3 regions of the Cellulomonas sp. P2_B4 genome follow, and region 1 is predicted to be linked to each of the others. Evidence: riboswitches for the same ligand, from Rfam matches in the RefSeq annotation. Region 1 holds a riboswitch; each other region holds the start of a gene.
What was found. Region 1 has a riboswitch for S-adenosylmethionine ahead of AC1DZC_RS19385 (LLM class flavin-dependent oxidoreductase). Riboswitches for the same ligand answer to the same signal wherever they lie in the genome.
Positions count from the first base shown of each region.

Region 2: another riboswitch for S-adenosylmethionine. It lies ahead of AC1DZC_RS08685 (DUF1737 domain-containing protein); the one in region 1 lies ahead of AC1DZC_RS19385 (LLM class flavin-dependent oxidoreductase).
Region 3: another riboswitch for S-adenosylmethionine. It lies ahead of AC1DZC_RS18795 (ABC transporter permease); the one in region 1 lies ahead of AC1DZC_RS19385 (LLM class flavin-dependent oxidoreductase).

Region 1 is NZ_JBFUDI010000017.1:13,253-20,576, forward strand. It holds gene AC1DZC_RS19365 (phosphatase PAP2 family protein) at 1-94, opposite strand, end outside; gene AC1DZC_RS19370 (phosphatase PAP2 family protein) at 94-768, opposite strand; gene AC1DZC_RS19375 (alcohol dehydrogenase catalytic domain-containing protein) at 813-1,712, opposite strand; gene AC1DZC_RS19380 (winged helix-turn-helix transcriptional regulator) at 1,835-2,212, shown strand; SAM riboswitch class IV at 2,275-2,394, shown strand; gene AC1DZC_RS19385 (LLM class flavin-dependent oxidoreductase) at 2,605-3,711, shown strand; gene AC1DZC_RS19390 (GNAT family N-acetyltransferase) at 3,708-4,292, shown strand; gene AC1DZC_RS19395 (amino acid ABC transporter permease) at 4,319-5,356, shown strand; gene AC1DZC_RS19400 (amino acid ABC transporter ATP-binding protein) at 5,356-6,138, shown strand; gene AC1DZC_RS19405 (ABC transporter substrate-binding protein) at 6,218-7,225, shown strand.
Region 2 is NZ_JBFUDI010000004.1:164,109-171,432, reverse strand. It holds gene AC1DZC_RS08705 (3-oxoacyl-ACP reductase) at 1-549, shown strand, start outside; gene AC1DZC_RS08700 (MaoC/PaaZ C-terminal domain-containing protein) at 546-1,412, shown strand; gene AC1DZC_RS08695 (YrdB family protein) at 1,716-2,066, opposite strand; gene AC1DZC_RS08690 (aminotransferase class V-fold PLP-dependent enzyme) at 2,337-3,731, opposite strand; SAM riboswitch class IV at 3,771-3,885, opposite strand; SAM riboswitch class I at 4,004-4,105, shown strand; partial or broken gene AC1DZC_RS08685 (DUF1737 domain-containing protein) at 4,099-4,278, shown strand; gene AC1DZC_RS08680 (rhodanese-like domain-containing protein) at 4,305-4,724, shown strand; gene AC1DZC_RS08675 (O-succinylhomoserine sulfhydrylase) at 4,721-5,977, shown strand; gene AC1DZC_RS08670 (DUF1345 domain-containing protein) at 6,021-6,644, shown strand; gene AC1DZC_RS08665 (pyridoxamine 5'-phosphate oxidase family protein) at 6,637-7,122, opposite strand; gene AC1DZC_RS08660 (hypothetical protein) at 7,242-7,324, shown strand, end outside.
Region 3 is NZ_JBFUDI010000014.1:74,666-81,989, reverse strand. It holds gene AC1DZC_RS18810 (M20 family metallopeptidase) at 1-536, opposite strand, end outside; gene AC1DZC_RS18805 (rhodanese-like domain-containing protein) at 533-949, opposite strand; gene AC1DZC_RS18800 (NADPH-dependent oxidoreductase) at 979-1,797, opposite strand; SAM riboswitch class IV at 1,973-2,080, shown strand; gene AC1DZC_RS18795 (ABC transporter permease) at 2,124-3,122, shown strand; gene AC1DZC_RS18790 (ABC transporter permease) at 3,124-4,038, shown strand; gene AC1DZC_RS18785 (dipeptide ABC transporter ATP-binding protein) at 4,035-5,672, shown strand; gene AC1DZC_RS18780 (ABC transporter substrate-binding protein) at 5,737-7,324, shown strand, end outside.

The DNA.
Region 1 (7,324 bases):
CCGGCAGGAGCACACGGACGCCGATGTCGCGGAGTGCTTCGCGGCCGGTCGGGGCGGACCGGTCGAGCTCGTAGCGGTGCAGGAACGTGTGCATCAGGACTCCTGGTGCGGGCCGGTCGCGGACCAGCCGCTGTAGCCCAGGTAGGACGCGCCGGCGAGGGCTGTGCCGAGGGCGAACCCCGCGATCACGTCGGAGGGATAGTGCACGCCGAGCATGACGCGGTCGAGCCCGGTGATCAGGACGCAGGCGCCGGCGACGACGGGGACGACGACCCGGCCGCGCGGGCCGAGCAGCGGCCACACCAGCAGCGTCACCGTGAGGGCCGCGGCTGCGGTGTTCGTGGCGTGCCCGGACGGGAAGCTCGACCCGGGGGCGTGCGAGACGGCGTCCTCGACCACCGGCCTGGCCCGCTGCACCAGCCCCTTCGCGCCCAGCTGCAGCGCCCAGGCCGCCATGATCGTGAGGAACGCCCACAGCGCCCGCGTGGTCATCCCGTGCCGTCGCCACACCCAGACGCAGAGCACCGTCGCGGCGAGGTTGACCCAGCGCGCCTGGAACGCCTCCTGCCAGACGAGCAGCGCCTGCCGGAGCTCGGGGTGCTCGCGGGTGAAGTCGGTCGCGGAGGCGATGGCCTGCTGGTCGAGCCGCAGGACGTCGTCCACCTGCGCCCGCACCACGTACGCGAGCACCGCGACCGGCACGGTGAACGCGACCCCGAACACGGCGGCACGCAGGAGCGCGCGTCGACGGAGGGGGCGAGGATGCATCCCCGGAGGTTAGGCGCGCGGGGCCGGACGCGCTCGTCGAGAGCTCACGGCACCAGGACGACCACCCCGCGCAGCCCGCCGGCCTCGACCGCGGCGTAGGCGTCGCCCGCCTTCTCGAACGGGTAGGTGTCCGCGACGCGCGGCGTCAGGACGCCCTCGACGGCCAGCGCCGCCACGTCCGCGAGTCCCGCGGAGCCGCTGACCACGTGGACGGTCTTGACGCGGATGCCGCGCTCGGGCGCGGGCGTCGCGGGCGCGGTGACGGCCACGAGCACGCCGCCGTCCCGGGCTGCGACGAGAGCCGGTGCGCCGAGCTCGGCGGTGTCCAGCACCCCGTCGGCGCCCAGCGTGCCGAGGTCGGTGCCCCGCAGCACGAGCCGGGCGCCGGTGCGCTCGACGAAGGCGCGGTCGGCCTCGCGTGCGACGGCCAGCACCGCGAGCCCGCGGTGCCGGGCGAGCTCGACGGCGAACCCGCCGACACCACCGGCGGCGCCGGTGACGGCCAGCGTCGCGCCCGCCAGCAGGCCGAGCAGGTCCAGTGCCTGTGCGGCGGTCAGAGCGTTGAGCGCCAGCATCGACGCGTCCACCGCGCTCAGTGACGCGGGACGCGACGCGACCGACCCGCGCGGCAGCACGACGGACGACGCCTGGGCGCCGACGAAGGTGTCGAACCAGTCGGACAGGGCCAGCACCGGGTCGCCGGGGGCGAGGCCCGTGACGTCCGGGCCGACCGCGTCGACCACGCCGGCGAGCGCCCAGCCGAGCACGTAGCGGTCGGCCGGCGGCAGCGGGACGTGGCCGCGCGCGACGACCACGTCGACCGGGTGGACGGGTGCGGCCTCGACGCGGACCCGGACCTCGCCCGGACCGGGCTCCAGGACGGGCAGGTCGAGGATCGCGAAGTCGGCGGTGGGGCCGGGAACGGTGAGGGTGACGGTCGACATGAGGGCCTCCGAGGGGAGATCGGTTCGGGACGCGACCCATCCTGAGCACAGTGGTATCTTTTGGGAAGTAGGCACCTTCTGGTGCCTAAAGGGTCTGTCTGGTTCCCTGCTCGGAGGACATCGTGCTCGAGACGCTCCCCCTCGCGGCGTACGACTCGTTCGACGCCGACTGTCCGACCCGTGAGCTCCTCGACGAGCTGTCGGACAAGTGGGTCTGTCTGGTCATGACGGCGCTGGAGGTCGGCCCGCAGCGGCACTCGGAGCTGCGGCGGCGCCTCAACGGCGTGAGCCAGAAGATGCTCACCCAGACGCTGCGCGCCATGGAGCGCGACGGCATGATCACGCGGACCGTGACCGCGTCCGTGCCGGTCCGGGTCGACTACGAGCTCACCCCGCTGGGCGTCTCGCTGACCTCCGTGGTGCACGCCGTGAAGGTGTGGGCCGAGGCGAACATGGACGCGGTCGCGATCGCCCGTGAGGCGTACGACGCCCGCGTCTGATCTCACGATGTGACCAGCGGTTTGACGTCGTCGGGCCCCCGATCTAAATTCCCTACCAATAAGGTCAAGATTTCCAGCGCGAAGCTCCGGCTAGCTGGAAGGCAACCCTCCGCGCGGTGGGGTGCCCCGGATGAGGACCTGGTCGTGGTGGGCACTACGCCTCCACACGGCAACGACGCGAACCCCGGCAGTGCCGGGACGAGAGGAACGACCATGAACGCGTTCGGAGCACCCCGCTCCCCGAGCTGCGGCGACGCCATGCTCACGCGTTCCTGTTGTCGCTGAACCTTCAGCGCCCCGCTCCACCTCGCACGCCCCGCTGAACGGGGCGAGCCTCGCCGCACCTCTGACGTGCGCGCCCCACCTCTCGCACCACCTGAACGGATACCCCTGTGTCCTCCCATGCCCACCTCGGTGTCGACCTGTCCGACACCGGCGCCCGCGCCGCCGCCTGGCGCACCCACGGCTCCCAGGGTCAGCGTCTCTTCGACGCCGGCCGCCTCGAGGAGCTCGTCGCCGTCGCCCAGCGCGGTGCGCTCGACTTCGTCGTGTTCGACGACGACTTCGCCCTGCACCCCGGCGGCAGCACGACCCGCCTCGACGCGGCCATCGTCGCCTCCCGTCTCGCGGCGCGCACCGACGGCATCGGCCTCGTCGCCTCGGTCGGCACCTCGCACCTCGAGCCGGCGCACATCTCGACGGCCATCGCGACGATCGACCAGGCCAGCGCCGGTCGCGCCGGGTGGCAGGTCGGCTGGACCACGCGTCTCGACGAGGTGCCGACGGCCGGCCCGCGGTCGTCCTCCCCGGACGTCGCGGCCCTCGCCGGCGCGGCCGAGGCGGCCGCCACAGTCGCCCGGCGCTGGGACAGCTGGGTGCCGACGGCCTCGGCACGTCCGCGTTTCACGACGCACGACGGCGTGAACTTCGCCGCCGGCGCCCCGAAGGGCAGCACGCGTCCGCCGCAGGGCCGACCCCCGGTCGTCGTCCGTGCGACGACCTCCGACGAGATCGAGCTGGCCGGACGCGTCGCGGACGTCGTGCGCATCCGCGCCACCGACCGCGACGAGGCCGCTCGCACCCGGGCCCGGGTCCTGGGCGCGGTCGTCGCCGCAGGTCGTGACCCGCGCGACGTGCGCGTCCTGGTCGACGTCTACCTCATCGTCGGGCCGGACCGGGCCAGCGCGCAGGCCCGCCTCGACATGCTCTCCGACCTGGAGGGCGTCAGCTGGGACACCGGCTCGCTCGCGTTCGTCGGGACCTCCACGGGGTTCGCCGAGCTGGTCACCGACTGGCTCGACGCCGAGGCCGCCGACGGGTTCACCATCCGCCCGGCATCCGTGCAGACCGACCTGGTCGCGCTCGTCGACGGCGTCCTGCCGGTGCTGCGCGCGTCGGACGCCTTCCGTTCGTCGTACCCCGGCCGCACGTTCCGCGACACCCTCGGCCTGCCGAGCACCGTGCCGAGCACCGTCGCCCGATTCGCGGCGTCGGCATGACGACCACCGACCTCCGCGTCGTGCGCTCGTACGCGCTGAGCGACCCGGCCGTGCAGCCGATGCTCGACGAGCTCGCGGTCGAGTACCTCACGCGGTACAGCGAGTTCTTCGGGGTCGACGACCTGCGCGCGGAGCTCGAGCGGTACCCCGCCGAGCAGTTCGCGGCGCCCGACGGTGACCTGATCCTGATCCTGGAGGACGGGACCGCGGTGGCCGGCGGTGCGTTCCGGCTCCGGGCCGAGCCGGAGCTCGGTTCGGCGGAGCGGCTCAGCCGGCCGGGCACGCGCGACGAGTCCGGTCTGCCGACGGTCCGCACCGCCGAGTACAAGCGGATCTGGACCAGCTCCGCGCACCGCCGCCGCGGTCTGGCGCGCCAGGTGCTCGCCGAGCTCGAGCTCCGAGCGGTCGCGCTCGGGTACGAGCGCCTCTACCTCACCACCGGTCCCCGGCAGCCCGAGGCCGCCGCGCTCTACCTGGCGACCGGCTGGCACCCCCTGTTCGACACGACCGACGCCCCGACGGACGGCCCGCTCGCGTTCGAGAAGTGGCTCTGTCCGGAGCATGACGCCCCGCAGTCGTAGAGCCCCCTCGAACCCCGGAGTGCACCGTGTCCACCGCCTTCCTGAAGAAGGACGACGTCCTGCCCGACGTGCCTGACGTCGTCGTCCACGACGAACCCCGCGTCTACGGCGCGCGCCACCCCGCGCGCTGGGTCGCGACCGCGATCGTCGCCGTGCTGCTCGCGATGGTCGTCAGCTCGCTGCTCACCAACCCCAAGTGGGAGTGGGGGGTCGTCTGGCAGTACCTGACCTGGCCGTCCGTGCTCGACGGGCTGTGGGGCACCATCCGGCTCACCGCCGCGGCCGCCGTGGTCGGGTTCGGGCTCGGCACCGTGCTCGCGCTCATGCGGCTGTCGAGGTCACCGCTGCTGCGGTCGGTCGCGTGGGGGTACATCTGGATCTTCCGGTCCGTGCCCCTGATCCTCCAGCTGCTGCTCTGGTACAACCTCGCGTACCTGTACCCGCACCTCACGCTCGGGGTGCCGTTCGGCCCGTCGTTCGTCGAGCTCGACACCCTGTCCGTGATCGACAAGTTCGGTGCCGCGGTCCTCGGGCTCGGGCTCTCGCAGGCGGCGTACGCGTCCGAGATCATCCGCGCCGGCATCATCGGCGTCGACCAGGGCCAGCACGAGGCCGCCGCGGCGCTCGGCCTGCCCCGGCGTCGCCAGCAGCGGCGGATCATCCTGCCGCAGGCCATGCGCACCATCGTGCCGACCGCCGTGAACGAGATCATCGGCCTGGTCAAGGGCACGTCGGTGGTCTACGTCCTGGCGTACGGCGAGCTGTTCTACATCGTCGGCGTCATCTACGGCCGCAACCAGCGCGTGGTCCCGCTGCTGATCGTCGCGGGCATCTGGTACCTCGTCCTGACCACCGTGCTGACGATCGCGCAGTACTACCTGGAGCGGCACTACGCCAAGGGCGCCCTGCGCCAGCTGCCGCCCACGCCGATCCAGAAGGCACGCTGGGGCCTGGGCGTGAGCTGGTCCCGCCTCACCGGCAGACCACTGCCCGGCGACCTCCCACCGAGCTACGGACGCGGCGCCCGCAACCTCCTGGTCCGCACCCAGCGGGGTGGGTTCTGATGGCCGCGGGGCTCGTCAAGGCGGGTCTGGTCGAGGTGCGCGGAGTGCACAAGGCCTACGGGACGCTCGAGGTGCTCGACGGCATCGACCTGACGGTCCGGCCCGGCGAGGTCACGGTGATCCTCGGGCCGTCGGGCTCGGGCAAGTCGACCCTGCTGCGCGTGATCAACCACCTCGAGAAGGTCGATCGCGGCCTCATCTCGGTGGACGGCGACCTCATCGGCTACCGGCGGCGTTCCGACGGAGCGCTGCAGGAGCTCAAGGAGAAGGATGTGCTGGCGCAGCGGACCCGCATCGGGTTCGTGTTCCAGAACTTCAACCTCTTCCCGCACCTGACCGCGCTCGAGAACGTTATCGAGGCGCCCATCTCGGCGCAGCGCCGGCCGCGGGCCGAGGTCGAGGCGGAGGGCCGTGCGCTGCTCGAGCGCGTCGGGCTGTCCGACAAGGCCGACGCCTACCCCCGCCAGCTATCCGGCGGCCAGCAGCAGCGCGTGGCCATCGCCCGGGCGCTCGCGGTCAAGCCGTCGGTCGTGCTCTTCGACGAGCCGACGTCGGCGCTCGACCCGGAGCTCGTCGGCGAGGTCCTCGACGTCATCCGCGACCTCGCCGCGACTGGCACGACCCTCGTCGTCGTGACGCACGAGATTGGGTTCGCCCGTGAGGTCGCCACCTCGATCGTCTTCATGGACGGCGGCCGGATCGTCGAGCAGGGCACACCGACCCAGGTGCTCGACGCCCCGCAGCACGCCCGCACCAAGGCCTTCCTGGACAAGGTGCTCTGACCTCTGCGCCTGCATGCACCCCTGATCGTTCCCCGCTCACCCGCGCGCCTGCGCACACCACCGAAAGAGAGAACCTCCCGTGACCACACCCCTGCGACGTACCCGGCTCCTGAGCGCACTGGCCCTCGTGCCCCTGCTGGCGCTCGCCGCGTGCAGCGGATCGGCCGCGGCGGACGACGACGTGGCGGCCGAGCCCTCGGGCTCCGCCACCGCAGCCGCCGGACTGACGATCAACACCAGCCCCGATCAGGACCGCATCCACTCGACCGAGTCGGCCGACGCCATCGCGCTGCTGCCGGCCGCGGTCAAGGAGTCCGGCGTGCTCAAGGTCTCGACGACGGCCGGTGGCCTCCCGCCGCTCGGCTTCCTCGCCGACGACGAGAAGACGCCGATCGGCAACGAGCCCGACATCGCCTCGCTCATCGCCGACGCCCTGGGCCTGAAGCTCGAGCTCGAGGTCAAGGCGTGGGCCGACTGGCCGCTCGCGCTGCAGTCCGGGGACGTCGACGCGGTCATCTCCAACGTCACGGTGACCGAGGAGCGCAAGGAGCTCTACGACTTCTCGTCGTACCGCAACGACCAACTCGGCTGGCTGACGGCCGCCGGCAGCGACGTCAAGCAGATCAAGGAGCCCAAGGACATCGCGGGCCTCACGGTCGGCGTCGGGTCCGGCACCAACCAGGAGAAGATCCTGCTCGCCTGGAACCAGGAGAACATCGACGCGGGCCTCGAGCCGATCAAGGGTGGCGAGCCGGAGTACTACGAGAACTACTCCGACGTCCTGCTCGCCGTGCAGTCTGGCCGGCTCGACACCTACGTCGGCCCGAACGCGAGCCTGGCGTACAGCGCGGCGACCGCTCCCGACCAGTTCAAGGTCGTCGGCACGCTCAACGGCGGCTGGCCCGACACGGCGCAGATCGCCGTGGCCACCCTCAAGGGCTCCGGGCTCGCCGAGGCCGTGACCGCGGCCCTCAACCACACCTTCGAGGACGGCACCTACCAGCAGGTGCTCGAGCGCTGGGGCCTGCAGGCCGAGGCGATCGAGAAGTCCGAGACCAACCCCCCGGGTCTGCCGAAGACCAGCTGACCACCCTGGACCGAGTGCCCCTGGTCTTCACACCAGCGCACTCGACGGTGGCCGGCCGGGGTCGGGGGACGCCCGGCCGGCCACCGTGTTTTTCTCGAG
Region 2 (7,324 bases), on a different contig from region 1:
GACGCCGGTGCCCGGCTGCTGGAGCACGCGCTGCAGCGGCACGGGCGGCTCGACATCGTCGTGCACAACGCGGGCATCACGCGCGACAAGCTGCTGGCCAACATGACCCCCGACAAGTGGGAGTCCGTGCTGGCGGTGAACATCGCGTCGCAGCTGGCGATCAACGAGGCGCTGCTGACCTCGGGCGACTTCACCGACGCACCGCGGATCGTCTCGCTCGCGTCGACCTCGGGCATCGCGGGCAACCGCGGGCAGTCCAACTACGCGGCGTCCAAGGGCGGCGTGATCGGCATGGTCCGCGCGACCGCTCCCCTGCTCGAGGCGTTCGGCGGCACCGCGAACGCGGTCGCGCCCGGCTTCATCGAGACCGAGATGACCGCGCGCATCCCGGCGATCACGCGGCAGGTGGCCCGTCGGCTGAACTCGCTGCAGCAGGGCGGCCAGCCGGTGGACGTGGCCGAGACGGTCGCGTTCCTGGCCTCGCCCGCCGCGGGTGGGATCGTGGGTCGCGTGCTGCGGGTGTGCGGGCAGAACCTGGTCGGTCAGTGACGGTCGTCGTCCTGCCCGGCGTGCCCGGGCTCGGCGGCCTCTACGTGCGCGGCGCGGCGTCGTCGGGACGACTGTCCGTGTCTCGCCGGCTCGACCGGGCACCGACCTCGTTGCCCGACGTCGAGTACGTCGTCCGGTCGGTCCACGCCTCCGCGGACCACCTGACCGAGTACCAGCACCTGCTCGGCGAGTCGGCGAGCGACGCCCTGCCAGCCGGCTTCGTGCACGTGCTGGCGTTCCCCGTCGCGACGGCCCTCATGGCGCGCGCCGACTTCCCGCTCCCGCTCGCCGGCCTGGTCCACCTCTCCAACCGGGTGGTCCAGAGCCGCGCCCTGTCATTGGGGGACACGCTCGAGCTCCGGGCCTCGGCGACGAACCTGCGCGGTCACCGCACCGGCACGCAGGTGGACCTCGTCACGACGGTCTCCGCCGACGACGAGGTCGCTTGGCGCGGCGTCTCCACGTACCTGGCGCGCGGTGTGTTCCTGCGGGGCGAGGGTCCCGACGAACGCAGCGGGTGGACCGCCCCGACGCCCACCGGTCAGTGGGTGCTCGCCGCGGACACCGGTCGCCGGTACGCGGCCGTTTCGGGCGACCACAACCCGATCCACCTCTCGTCGCTGGCCGCCAGGGCGTTCGGGTTCCCGCGCGCGATCGCCCACGGGATGTACACGGCGTCGCGCGCGCTGGCCTCCGTGGGCGCGGCGCGGACCGACGCCTTCGACTGGTCGGTCGAGTTCGCCAAGCCGGTGCTGCTGCCGTCGACGGTGAACGTACGGATCGCCCCGTCGGACCGCGGATTCTCGTTCGCGGCCTGGACCAAGGTGCCGCACCTGACGGGTTCGGTCACGCCGCTCGGCTGAGCCGCGAGATCCGGTTGCTGACCGCCCGGAGACCGACGAACGGCCGCCGGGTCTCGGATCCCGCCGGCCGCTCGCCTTGGGGTCCATCCTGGTTCAGAGACGGTCCCGCCGCAGGGTGAAGCCCACCTGCGCGTGAGGTCGTGCGTCTGGGCCGAACTCGACTCTTTCCATGCACGACCGCGGCTACGCACGAGCTCGCGCGGCGGGTCAGGCGTTGCGGTCGCGCCGCACGAGCTCGCGCGGCGGGTCAGGCGTGACGGGTCGCGACGAACACCGCGGCAACGCTCGTGCTCGCGCGGCGGGTCAGGCGTTGCGGGTCGCGACGAACACCGCGCCGCCGACCACCGCGAACGCGATCGCGACGAGCGGCGAGATGCCGGCCAGCAGCGCGACGACCGCCGTCGCGACGAACAGCCCGGTGGCCGCGGCCGCACGGGGGCTGCCCACGAGTCGGTGGTCCGACCGCGGCGCCATCCAGCGGCTCCACACCGCGACGGCCACCACGACGAACGCGACTGCCAGGAGCAGGGACACGAGCGTGCTGCTGCCCAGCCGCCAGCCGGCGACCGCCAGCAGAGCGATCATCGCCAGCTCGACGAGGAACGCCAGCACGCCGAGCACCCCGACCTGCTGCTGCGCCACGGGATCGGTCACGCGCTCATCCTGCCGACGAACGGCCCACCGCCGCGACCCCGCTGCGCGCAGGCCGAGATCGACCCTTCGGCGCGAGATCGGCGCTCGGAACTGCCGATCTCGCGCCGAGAGGTCGCTCTCGGCGCCGCGCTCGCGCGCGGCCGGGCGCAGCGAGGTGGTCGCGAGCGCGGCAGTTCCGTGCGAACGCGGCAGCAGCAGGTGCCGCGTTCGACAGGAAGTGCCGCGTTCGCCGAGTCCGGAACGGTTACCGCCGGTGGCGCCGAGCCTGCGTCAGTCGTCCAGGGCCGGGCCGCAGGCGGCCGCGGCCGTGGCGGCCAGGTGGTCCAGGCCGTGGACGGCGACGAGCGGGCGGGTGTCCTCGACGACCGCCCAGCAGCCGTCGACGATCTCGTAGCCGGACGCGGGACCGTCGGCGAGGTACTGCGTCAGGGCGGTGACCAGCCGGTCGACGGCCTCGCTCGTCGTGCCGACGCCGACGGACGCGCGGATCGCACCGTCGGAGGCGTTCAGGTGCGCGAGGAGCGGGTGGGCGCAGAAGCGGCCGTCACGGACGCCGATCCCGTGCTCGGCCGACAGGTAGGCGGCGACCAGGCCGGGGTTGTGGCCCGGCACGGTGAAGGTCAGGACGCCGACGGGCGGGGCGGAGTCGGGCCAGATGCGCGCGATCTCGACGCCGTCGATGGCGGACAGGCCCGCGACGAGCCGGGCACGCAGGGCGTCCTCGTGGGCGTGCAGCGCACCGGGCGGGAGGGCCGCGAGCTGGTCGCACGCCTCCGCGAGCGCGATGGCGCCGATGACGTTGGGCGAGCCGGCCTCGTGCCGGGCAGGTGCGGGCTGCCACACGGTCCGGTCCGTGCGCACGTCGCGCACCGCACCTCCCCCTGCGAGGTACGGCGCACCTGCGTCGAGCCAGTCGCGACGTCCGACCAGGGCGCCGGCCCCGAACGGTGCGTACGTCTTGTGGCCCGAGAACGCGATGTAGTCGGCGTCGGAGGCCGCGAGCGAGAACCCGCGGTGCGGCACCAGCTGGGCGCCGTCGACGGCGACGCGGGTGCCCTCGGCGTGCGCGAGGGCGATGACCTCGTCGAGCGGCAGCGACTCACCGGTGACGTTGGAGGCGCCGGTGACGGTCAGGAGCGCGTAGTGCCGGCGCGCGAGCTCGTCGCGAAGCCTGGACAGCGTCTCGGCGACCGTGCGGGCGATCGGCAGGATGGTGGTCGAGTGGCCGTGCCCGTCCGCGGAGTGCACCCAGGGCAGCAGGTTGGCGTGGTGCTCGATGTCCAGCACCAGCACCCGGGACCCGCTCGGGACGACCCGGGCCAGGAGGTTGAGCGAGTCGGTGGTGTTGCGGGTGATGATCGCGACGTCGTCGGGACGCGCGTCCACGAACCGCGCGATCGTCTGGCGCGACGACTCGTACAGGGCGGTGGACACCTGCGACAGATACCCGGCGCCGCGGTGCACGGACGCGTACAGCGGCAGGACCTCGGTGACACGCGCGGCGACCGCCTCGAGGGCGGGCGCGGACGCGGCGTAGTCGAGGTTGGCGTAGACGCGCTGCGTGCCGTCGACGAGGGGCACCGTGGTGTTGCCGCCGACGACGGGGAGCAGCTCGCTCACCGCGTCGACGTCCACACACGAGAGGCGCTCGGCAGTTGTGGTCATGATGGTCCTCCGACACAGAGGGGGCACCGCCGTCGGTGGACCCCGCGCTTGCCGAGCCCCGGACGGAACTCGGCCAGGTCGTCACCCGGGGCACCCCACCGCGGAGGAGGGTTGCCGGCCAGCGAGCCGGGGCTTGACGCTGGCGCTCATGACCTGAGAAGAGGGTCCCCGTCCCGCCGCGCACGTGTCAACGCACGATCGGATTCGTCTCGGATCGCAAGACTTCGATTCCACCAGTTGGATTCCGTCCGACGCCCGCACTAGCATCACCGGCACCATCCAGAGCGGCCGAGAGATCTGGCTCGACGACGCCGCAGCAACCCGCGTGCACGACAGTGCACGGACGAGGGTGCTACCGCCAGGACCGATGGAGGCTGCGCACGTGACAGAACGACTCAGGTACCGGCTGCTCAGCGGCACCGACGACATCGCCTTCTGCGAGCGCGTCTCGGAGGCCCTGGCCGACGGCTACGTGCTGCACGGCGGCCCGGCCGCGACCTACGACGGCGAGCGTGTGATCGTCGCGCAGGCCGTCATCCTTCCGAGCAACGCGACCCACGAGACGAGGCCCGTATGAGCTACGCCGGCGACCTGACCCCCCAGCAGGCCTGGGACCTCCTGGCGTCCGACGGCGACGCGCTGCTGGTCGACGTGCGCACCGACGCTGAGTGGGCCTACGTCGGCATCCCCGACGCCGCGTCGATCGGCGGCCGCTCCGCGCTGGTCGAGTGGGTCTCGTACCCGTCGGGACGCCCGAACCCGCAGTTCCTCAAGCAGCTCGGCGAGCTCGGGCTCACTCCGGGCGACGGCCGGCCGATCGTGTTCCTGTGCCGCTCGGGCGTCCGCTCGGTGCACGCCGCGAACGCCGCGACGGCCGCGGGACTCGGTCCGGCGTACAACGTCCTCGAGGGCTTCGAGGGCGACGTGGGTGCCGACGGGCACCGCGGGCACTCGGGCTGGCGCGCGGCCGGCCTGCCGTGGCGGCAGCGGTGAGCCCCCGGGTGCCGGGTCCCGGCGACTGGGACGAGAAGCGGGTCGAGCGCGGGACGCTGCGGCCGGACACCCTCGCCGTGCGCGGCGGGCTCGTGCGCTCGCAGTTCCAGGAGATGTCCGAGGCGCTCTTCCTGACGCAGGGCTACGTCTACGACGACGCCGCTCAGGCCGAGTCCGCGTTCGCGGGCGAGTACGACCGGTTCCTGTACTCGCGCTACAACAACCCGACGGTCTCGACGTTCGAGGAGCGGCTGCGGCTGCTCGAGGGCGCCGAGGCGGCGTTCGCCACCGCCAGCGGGATGTCCGCGGTGTTCACCGCGATCGCGGCGGTCGCCAAGTCGGGCTCGCGCGTCGTCGCGGCCCGGGCCCTGTTCGGGTCCACGGTCGTGCTCTTCGAGGAGGTCTTCGCCCAGTGGGGTGTGACCACCGACTACGTCGACGGGCACGACCTCGCGCAGTGGGAGGCGGCGCTCTCGACGCCGGCCGACGTCGTGTTCTTCGAGACGCCGTCCAACCCGATGCAGGACCTGGTCGACATCGCGGCGGTCACGACGCTCGCGCACGCCGCGGGCGCGATCGTGATCGTCGACAACGTCTTCGCGACGCCCGTCCTCTCGAAGCCGCTCGACTTCGGCGCCGACGTCATCGTCTACTCGGCGACCAAGCACATCGACGGCCAGGGCCGCGTGCTCGGTGGCGCGATCCTGGGGTCGGAGGAGTACATCCACGGACCCGTGCAGACGCTCATCCGGAACACCGGCCCGTCGCTGTCGGCGTTCAACGCGTGGGTCCTGCTCAAGGGCCTCGAGACCCTCTCGATCCGGGTCAAGCACCAGACGGCGTCGGCCCTGCGGCTGGCGACCTGGCTCGAGGAGCAGCCGGGCGTCTCGCTGGTCCGCTACCCGTACCTGCCCTCCCACCCGCAGCACGCGCTCGCGCTGCAGCAGCAGAGCGGCGGCGGGACGGTCGTGACCTTCAACCTCGCGGTACCCGACGGCGCGTCGTCCGAGGTTGCCAAGAAGGCGACGTTCGGCGTGGTCGACGCGCTGCGGATCATCGACATCTCCAACAACCTGGGCGACGCGAAGTCGATCATCACGCACCCCGCCACCACGACGCACCGCAAGCTGGGCGCCGAGGGCCGGGCGGCCGTGGGGATCGGCGAGGCGACGCTCCGGCTGTCGATCGGCCTCGAGGACCCGGACGACCTGATCGACGACCTCACGCAGGCGCTGGACACGCTCGGTCGCTGACGACGTCCCGCGGGTGTCCGTGCGGCCGGTGAACACTGGCGGCATGGACACCCGGCGGCTCGTCGTCTCCCCGGCCCTGCGGCTCGGCGTCGGAGTCGTGGCCGGTCTCGTCGTCGCCGTGCTGGTCGCCTGGACGTCCGGGTTCGCCGCGTTCCTGTCCGGCTGGGCCGTCGCCGCGGCCGTCTTCGTCGTCTGGACCTGGCTCGCGTGCGCGCCGATGGGTCCCGACGAGACCGCGGCGCACGCCACCCGCGAGGAACCGACCCGGCTGGCCTCCCACGTCATCGTGATCGCGGCGGCCTTCGTCACGCTCGGCGGCGTGGTCCACGTGCTGGTGAGCTCGTCGCTGCACGCGTGGCTGCCCGCGATCGCGGTCCTGGCGAGCGTGGTCGCGTCCTGGGCCGCGATCCACACGGTGTTCGCGCTCCGGTACGCCCGCATGTACCTGACGGACGGCGCCGGCGGGATCGACTTCCACCAGGAGGAGCCGCCCGAGTACACCGACTTCGCCTACGTCGCGCTGACGGTCGGCATGAGCTTCGCCATCTCGGACACCGACCTCGGCTCGTCGCGGATGCGCCGGACCGCGCTCGCGCACGCGCTGCTGAGCTACCTGTTCGGCACCGTCATCATCGCGCTGCTGGTGAACCTCGTCGCATCTATCTGAGCTCGACCGTCTCGTTCTCGCCGCCGTCGTACCGCTCGCCGGTGACCTTGGCCTTCACCAGGCTGAACGCCGTGGTCAGCTTGCCGCCGGGCGCGTGCCAGTACTCGGCGGTCTGACCGCGCAGGGCGATGAGCACCACCCCGGGGGTCTCGGGGCCGTCCGGGAACCACGCGTCGGCCGTCGGGCCCCAGAGCTCCTTGATCTTGGCGAGGTCCCGCACCACGTCGGCCGTCCCCGACACCGACACCCACGACGTCGACTCCGCGAACGCGGCGTTCGCGGGACTGCCCGCCTCGATCTCGTGCACCTTGTGGCTGTCGGCGTCGGCGAAGAACCACAGGTCGCCGTCGTAGTCGACGTCCTGCACACCCATCGGGCGGCTGACCAGCGCCCCGCTCGGGTCCACCGTCGTGAGCATCGCGAACCTCGCGGCCTTGATCAGCTTCGCCACCGTCGCGACGTCGTCGTCGTGCGTCATGAGCACTCCCTGCGTATGGACCGCCCGGGGTGTTCTCACCGGATGGTGCGGCCACGGTAGGCAGGATCCGCACGACCCACCACTGGAACGGTGGTGGCCCTACGCGCGATGCTCGGGGCATGGACAACGAGTTCGACGCCGTCGCGGTGGACCTGGTCGCCCGCGGAGCGACCCTCGGCCAGATGATGGGCCACCCCATGCT
Region 3 (7,324 bases), on a different contig from region 1:
CCCGAGCTGCCCTCCTCCGCCGGCGTGCCGAGCAGGAGCACCCGACCCGGCAGGTCCAGACCGTCGGCGACCGCCCGGACCAGCGCGAGGAACGCCCCCGTCGCGGCGCCCGCGATGAGGTGGTGCCCGCACGCGTGACCCACCCCGGGCAGCGCGTCGTACTCGGCCAGGATCGCGACGGTCGGACCCGCGTCCTCGCGAGCCGCGCCGTCGTCGGGCCCGGCCTTGGTCAGTCCCGCGCGCAGCGCGGTCGACAGGCCGTGCGTCCCCACCGTCGCGGGCACGCCGCGCGCCCGCAGCAGGTCCGCGATCGCCGCGACCGAGCGGACCTCGCGGAACGCCTCCTCCGGGTGGGAGTGGATCGCGTGCGCGACGTCGAGGAGGTCCCCCTGGCCGGCGCTCGCCGCGTCCCGCACGAGGGCGCGCGACGTCTCGTCGGCCCCGTCGAACGGGGAGGTCAGCGGGACGAACGACCCGCGTCGGCGCTCGGTGAGCGCGCGCAGCTCGTCGAGGAACGCGGTGGAGGGGGTACTCATCCGGCGGTCGGCTCCTCGGCGGGCAGGCCCGCGTCCTTCCAGGCACCGAAGCCGCCGTCGACGTGGACGACGTTGGTGAAGCCCTTGGCGCGCAGCTCCGCGGCCACCGGGCCGGACCCGCGCACCGAGCCGCAGACGACCACGATCGGCGTGTCCAGCGAGACGACGGGTGCGTGGTGCGTGGCCGCGGCGAGGTCGAACTCGTCGTCGATCGCGTACCGGTCGCCGACCGTGGCGCCGGGGATCGCGCCCGTGCGCGACCGGCCCGTCTCGCTGCGGACGTCGAGCAGGAACGCGCCCTCGGCGACGCGCTCGGCGGCCTCCTGCGGGGTGACCGCGGGCGCGAGCGCCGCGGCGTCCTCGAGGCTGAGGTGCTCGGCGGGGGCGCCCGGGCGGGCGGTGGTCTCGGTCATCGTGCTCTCCTTCGTCGTCGTGCCTGTGCTCATCGGAGCCGGAAGCCCTGCGCCTCGAGCGCCGAGCGCAGCTGGTCGCGACCGTTGAGCGCCGCGGGGCCGGAGAGCCGGGCGAGCAGCCGGTCCGTCCAGGAGTGCGACAGCCCCTCGAGGGCGTAGAACTCGCCGATCCGCTCCTCGTAATCGGCGACCGCGTCGGCGTGGTCCGCGTCGTCGTACACCTCGTGGTGCAGCACGGCCGACTGGGGCAGGCGCGGCTTCACGCGCGTGTTCTCGGACAGGTCGGGCCGCCCGACGACGAGCCCGAACGCGGCGAACACGTGGCGCGGCAGGTGGAGCAGGTCGGCCACCTCCGCCGGCCGGTTGCGCAGCGCGCCGATGTACACCGTCCCCAGGCCCAGCGACTCCGCGGCGAGCACCGCGTTCTGCGCGGCCAGGGCCGCGTCGACGAACCCGACGACGGCCGTCTCGAGGTAGTCCGCGCCTTCGGTCGGCGCGTCGTGGGCCGCGGCGATGGCGTGGGCGCGGCCGAGGTCGACGAGCCAGACGAGCAGCAGCGGCGCCTGCGTGATGTGCGCCTGGTTGCCCGCGAGCGCGCACAGGGCCGACCGGCGCTGGTCGTCGCGCACGGCCACGACGCTCCACAGCTGGAGGTTCGAGCTGGTCGCGGCGGACTGRGCGGCGGCGACGACGGCAGCGAGCTCGGCGTCCGAGACGTCGTCGGGCAGGTACCGCCGCACGGAGCGGTGCGCGAGCTGCAGCTCGATGACGTCGGAGGTGGCGACGTCGTCGGGTGCGACGCCGCCGTAGCGGGCGTCGAGCGTGGACGGGAGGAGGGCGACGGACATGGTTCCCCTGGTGAGCGCGCTGTCGGAGTTCGCGGGGAGGGTGAGCCGCCCGGATGCCGAAGTCAACGAACCGTCGGCGACGTCTCACATCTCGGTCCTCGGGCGGTGCGTCCATTCCGTGAGACGCAGCGGCGGATCGTTGACGACCCCGCGCCTCGTCCTTACCTTCGCGGCCGGTATCGAGTCCCGACGCAAAGCCCTGGTTGGTCGGGCAGCAACCCTTCACGTGACGGGGTGCTCCAGGTGACTACCCGGCACGGCTCCCGCCGTGCAAGCACAGACGACGGAACGAGGACCCCGATGCGCGCCTTCCCCCGGGCCCCGCGATGAACCGCTACGTGCTCGCCCGCCTCGGGCAGGCGCTCCTCGTGCTCTGGGCCGCCTACACGGTGTCGTTCGTCGTGCTCTACGCGCTGCCGGGCGACCCGGTCTCGCTCATGTACGGCGGCGAGTCGTCGGACGTCACGCCCGAGCAGCTCGACGCGCTGCGCGCCCAGTACGGCCTCGACCAGCCGCTGCCGGTGCAGTACCTGACGCAGCTCGGGGGCGTCCTGCGCGGGGACCTCGGCACGTCGGTGGTCCTGCACCGGCCGGTGACCGGACTGATCGCCGAGGCGATCCCGCCGACCGCGGCCATCGCGGCGGCCGCGTTCGTGCTCGCGCTGCTGGTCGGCGGCGGGCTGGCCATCGTCGCGACCCTGGTGCGCAGCCGCGGCCTGTCCAACACGCTGCTCGGCCTGCCCCCGCTCGGGGTCGCGATCCCGTCGTTCTGGTTCGGTCTGATGCTCGTCCAGTGGTTCTCGTTCCAGAACCCGATCTTCCCCGCGGTGGGCAACAAGGGGTTCTCCTCGATCGTCCTGCCGGCGGTGACGCTCGCGGTGCCCACGGCGGCGCTGATCGCGCAGATGCTCTCGCGCAGCCTCCAGCACAGCCTGCGCCAGCCGTACGTCGACACGGCCCGTGCCAAGGGCGCCGGCTCGGTGCGCGTCCACTTCCGGCACGCGTTGCGCAACGCCTCGCTCCCCGCGCTCACGGTGACCGGACTGGTCATCGGCGAGCTCCTGGCCGGGGCGGTCGTCACCGAGACCGTGTTCTCCCGTGCCGGGATCGGCCGGCTCACCGCGACGTCCGTCAGCGCGCAGGACATCCCCGTCGTGATGGGCGTCGTCCTGTTCGCCGCCGCCGTGTTCGTGCTGGTCAACCTCGCGGTCGATCTGCTCTACCCGCTCCTCGACCCGCGGATCGTGCGGCACTCACGTCCACCGAAGGCCGCGGCCCCGGTCGCCGCGGCCGCGGTCCGTGAGCCCGCAACGGCGGGGGTGTGATGTGACGGACCTTCTCGACGACCTCGCCACCACCGCCGCCGACCTCCCGGCCGACGCGCCGCTGGATCAGCCCGACGAGCAGACGCGCGGGCGGTTCGCCTGGGTCGGCGACCTGCTGCGCAGGCCCGGGCTCCTCCTCGCTCTCGTCTGGATCGGGTTCGTGCTCGTGGCGGCGTTCGTGCCGCAGGTGCTCGCGCCCGGCGACCCGCTCACCGGAGTGCCGGCCGACAAGCTTCAGGCCCCCTCGTCGGCGCACTGGTTCGGCACCGACCAGCTGGGTCGCGACCTGTACACGCGGGTGGTGCACGGCACGCAGCTGACGCTCGAGGCGGCGCTCGTGGCCGTCGGCGTCGGCCTGCTGGTCGGGGCCGTGGTCGGTCTGGTCGCCGGCTTCGTCGGTGGCGTGTTCGACGACGTCGTCATGCGCGTCGTCGACGTGCTGCTGTCCATCCCCGCGCTGCTGCTCTCGCTCGCGCTCATCACGGCGCTCGGCTTCGGGACGGTCAAGGTCGCGATCGCGGTCGGCCTGGCCAGCGTCGCGACGGTCTCACGCATCATGCGCTCCGAGGTCCTGCGTGTGCGCTCGTCGGTCTACGTCGAGGCCGCGCACGCCGGCGGCAGCCGCTGGTGGTCGGTCCTGTTCCAGCACGTGCTCCCCAACGCCTCGGGCCCCGTCGTCGTGCTCGCCGCCCTGCAGCTCGGCACGGCGATCCTCGCGGTGTCCGCACTCAGCTTCCTCGGGTACGGCGCTCCCCCGCCCGCGCCCGAGTGGGGTGCGCTGGTGTCCGGCGGTCGCGACTACCTGCGCACGTCCTGGTGGCTGACCACGCTGCCCGGCCTGACGATCGCGCTCAGCGTGCTGGCCGCGGGCCGCCTGTCGCGTGCCCTCGACCGGCACGACGGGGGTGTGGCATGACCTCCTCCTTGCGGCTCCTGACGGTCACGGACCTCGCGGTCGCGTACCGGACGCGTCGCGGCACGGTCCGCGCCGTGCGGGACGTCTCGCTGCACGTCGACGCGGGCGAGACCGTCGCCGTGGTCGGCGAGTCCGGGTCCGGCAAGTCGACCACCGCCGCCGCGGTGGTCCGGCTCCTGGCGCCGGCGGCCGTGATCGACCACGGGAGCATCGACCTGCTGGGCCACGACGTGGTCCACGCCTCCCACCGCGACCTGCGCAACGTGCGCGGCGTCCTGGTCGGCCTGGTCCCGCAGGACCCCACGGTGTCGCTCAACCCCGTCACCCGCATCGGCGACCAGGTGGCCGAGGTGCTGCGCATCCACGGTCTGGCCGACCGCAAGAACGCCGAGATCGAGGCGATCGAAGCACTGCGCCGGGCGGGCCTGGCCGAGCCGGAGGTCCGGGCGCGGCAGTACCCGCACGAGCTCTCCGGCGGCATGCGACAGCGCGTGCTGATCGCGATCGCGCTGGCCGCCCAGCCGCGCCTCCTGGTGGCCGACGAACCGACGAGCGCCCTCGACGTCACCGTCCAGCGGCAGATCCTCGACCACATCGAGGACCTCACGGCCGGAACTGGGACGGGGGTCCTGCTCATCACGCACGACCTCGGCGTCGCCGCGGACCGGGCCGACCGCATCGTCGTGATGTCGCAGGGCAGGGTCGTCGAGCAGGGCACGCCCGACCAGGTGCTCGGCGCACCGAGCGACCCGTACACCCGCGCGCTGCTCGCTGCGGCGCCCAGCCTGCGCGGTGCCCGCACCATCGCCGCGCCGGTCCCGCCGACCGCCGTGCCGGCGCTCGAGGCGCGGCGCCTGACCAAGGAGTTCCCGCTCCCGCGGTCCGCCGGCGGGGGCACGCTCCGTGCCGTCGACGACGTCTCGTTCGTCCTGCCGCGCGGGCGCACCCTCGCGCTCGTCGGCGAGTCCGGCTCCGGGAAGTCCACGACCGCCCGCCTCGCGCTGCGGCTGGCGGAGCCGACGTCGGGCTCGGTGCTCGTCGACGGCGAGGACGTGACGCACACCCGCGGGGCGGCGCTGCGGCTGCTGCGCCGGCGGATGCAGGTGGTCTACCAGAACCCGTACGCGTCCCTCGACCCGCGGTTCTCGGTCCAGCGGATCGTGACCGAGCCCCTGCGCGCGTTCGGCGTCGGCTCGCGCGCCGAGCGTGCCGCCCGCGCCGCCGAGCTGCTGGACGTCGTCGCCCTGCCGCGCACCGCGCTCCAGCGCCGTCCCGCGGAGCTCTCGGGCGGGCAGCGGCAACGCGTCGCGATCGCCCGCGCGCTCGCCCTGAACCCGGAGCTCGTCGTGCTCGACGAGCCCGTGTCCGCGCTCGACGTCTCGGTCCAGGCCCAGATCCTCGACCTGCTGACGGACCTGCAGGTCGAGCTCGGGCTGTCCTACCTGTTCATCTCGCACGACCTGGCCGTCGTCCGGCAGGTCGCGCACGAGGTGGCCGTCCTGCAGCGCGGCCGGGTGGTCGAGCAGGGCCCGGTCGAGGGCGTGTTCGCGCACCCGGGCGACCCGTACACCGCCGAGCTGCTGTCGGCGATCCCCGGCGGCCGCGTGCGCGCCGGCGAAGGGGGTGCGTCGTGACCTCGTGTCGACGTGACTGAGCCCCCGCGCCGCCCGTCACCCACCCCCAGCAAGGAGCACCACCATGTCCGTCCGACGACCCTCGCGCCGTCAAGCCGGCCTCCTGACCGGCATCGCCACGCTCTCCCTCCTGCTCGCCGCCTGCTCCTCGGGCTCGGACGACGCGGGTTCCGACGAGAGCACGTCGACCGCCGCGGCAGACGCCCCCGTCGACGGTGGCGACCTCACCTTCGCCATCGGCAACGACCCCATCTCGCTCAACCCGCCCGCCATCGGCTCCGGCAACGACACCTGGTACGTGACCCGTCAGCTCGTCGACTCCCTGCTCTGGCAGGACCCCGCCGACGGCTCGCTCAAGCCGTGGCTGGCGACGAAGTGGGAAGCGAACGCCGACGCGACCCAGTTCACGTTCACGCTGCGCGACGACGTGACGTTCTCCGACGGCACGCCGTTCACCGCGGAGTCGGTGAAGAAGAACTTCGACGACACCGTCGCCGCCGGCGCCAAGTCCTCCGTCGCCGCGAACTTCGTCGGGTACGCCGGCACCACGGTCGTCGACCCGACCACCGTCACGGTCGCGTTCTCGTCTCCGAACGCGGCGTTCCCGCAGGCCACGTCGGCGGTGGGTCTCGGCTTCGTCGCCGACTCCACGCTCGCCATCCCGTTCGACGACCGCGCCAGCGGGACGGGTGTCGTCGGCACCGGGCCGTTCACGCTGGACCACTACACCAAGGACACCGAGACGGTCCTGACGGCCCGCGACGACTACGCGTGGGGCCCGCAGGGTCGCGAGAACACCGGCAGGGCGCACCTGGACACCGTGACGTTCCAGGTGATCCCCGAGGCGGGCGTGCGTACCGGCGCGCTCACCTCCGAGCAGGTGGACGTGATCGGCGGCGTGCAGCCGACCGACATCGAGACGCTCGGGTCCTCCGGGTTCGACCTGGTGAGCCGCGCCAACCCGGGCATCACCTTCGGCCTGACCTTCAACGAGGGCGGCGCGCTCGGCTCCGACCCGGCGGTCCGCGAGGCCATCGCGCTCACGGTGAACCCGACCGAGGTCCGCGACACCGCCCTGAACGACGGCTTCGCCGTGGCGACGAGCCCGCTGGCCAGCACGACCCCGGGCGTCGCCGACGTCAGCAAGGACATCGTCACGGACCCGAAGAAGGCCGCGACGGTCCTCGAGGACGACGGCTGGGTCAAGGGTGCGGACGGCATCTACGCGAAGGACGGCAAGCCGCTGGCGCCCGTCCTGGTCTGGATCACCAACTTCTCGCCGAACCAGACGTCCGTCGAGCTCATCCAGCAGGAGCTCAAGGCCAACGGCATCGACGCGCAGCTGTGGAGCGGCACGGTGCCGGACTTCCAGGCGAAGCTGAAGGACGGCTCGTTCGACCTGGTCTGGGGCAACCTGAGCCGGGCCGACGGTGACGTCCTGCGCACGCAGTACTCGACGGCGGCGACGAACTTCTACAAGCTCGCCGACCCCGAGCTGGAGGCGCTGCTGCAGAAGCAGCTCGCCGTCAGCGACCCGACCGAGCGGGACGCCGTCCTGGCCGACGCGCAGGAGCGCCTCGTCACCGAGCACCACGTGATCCCGGTGCACGAGCTGACCACGTTCCTCGGCCTGAACACCGACGTGCACGACG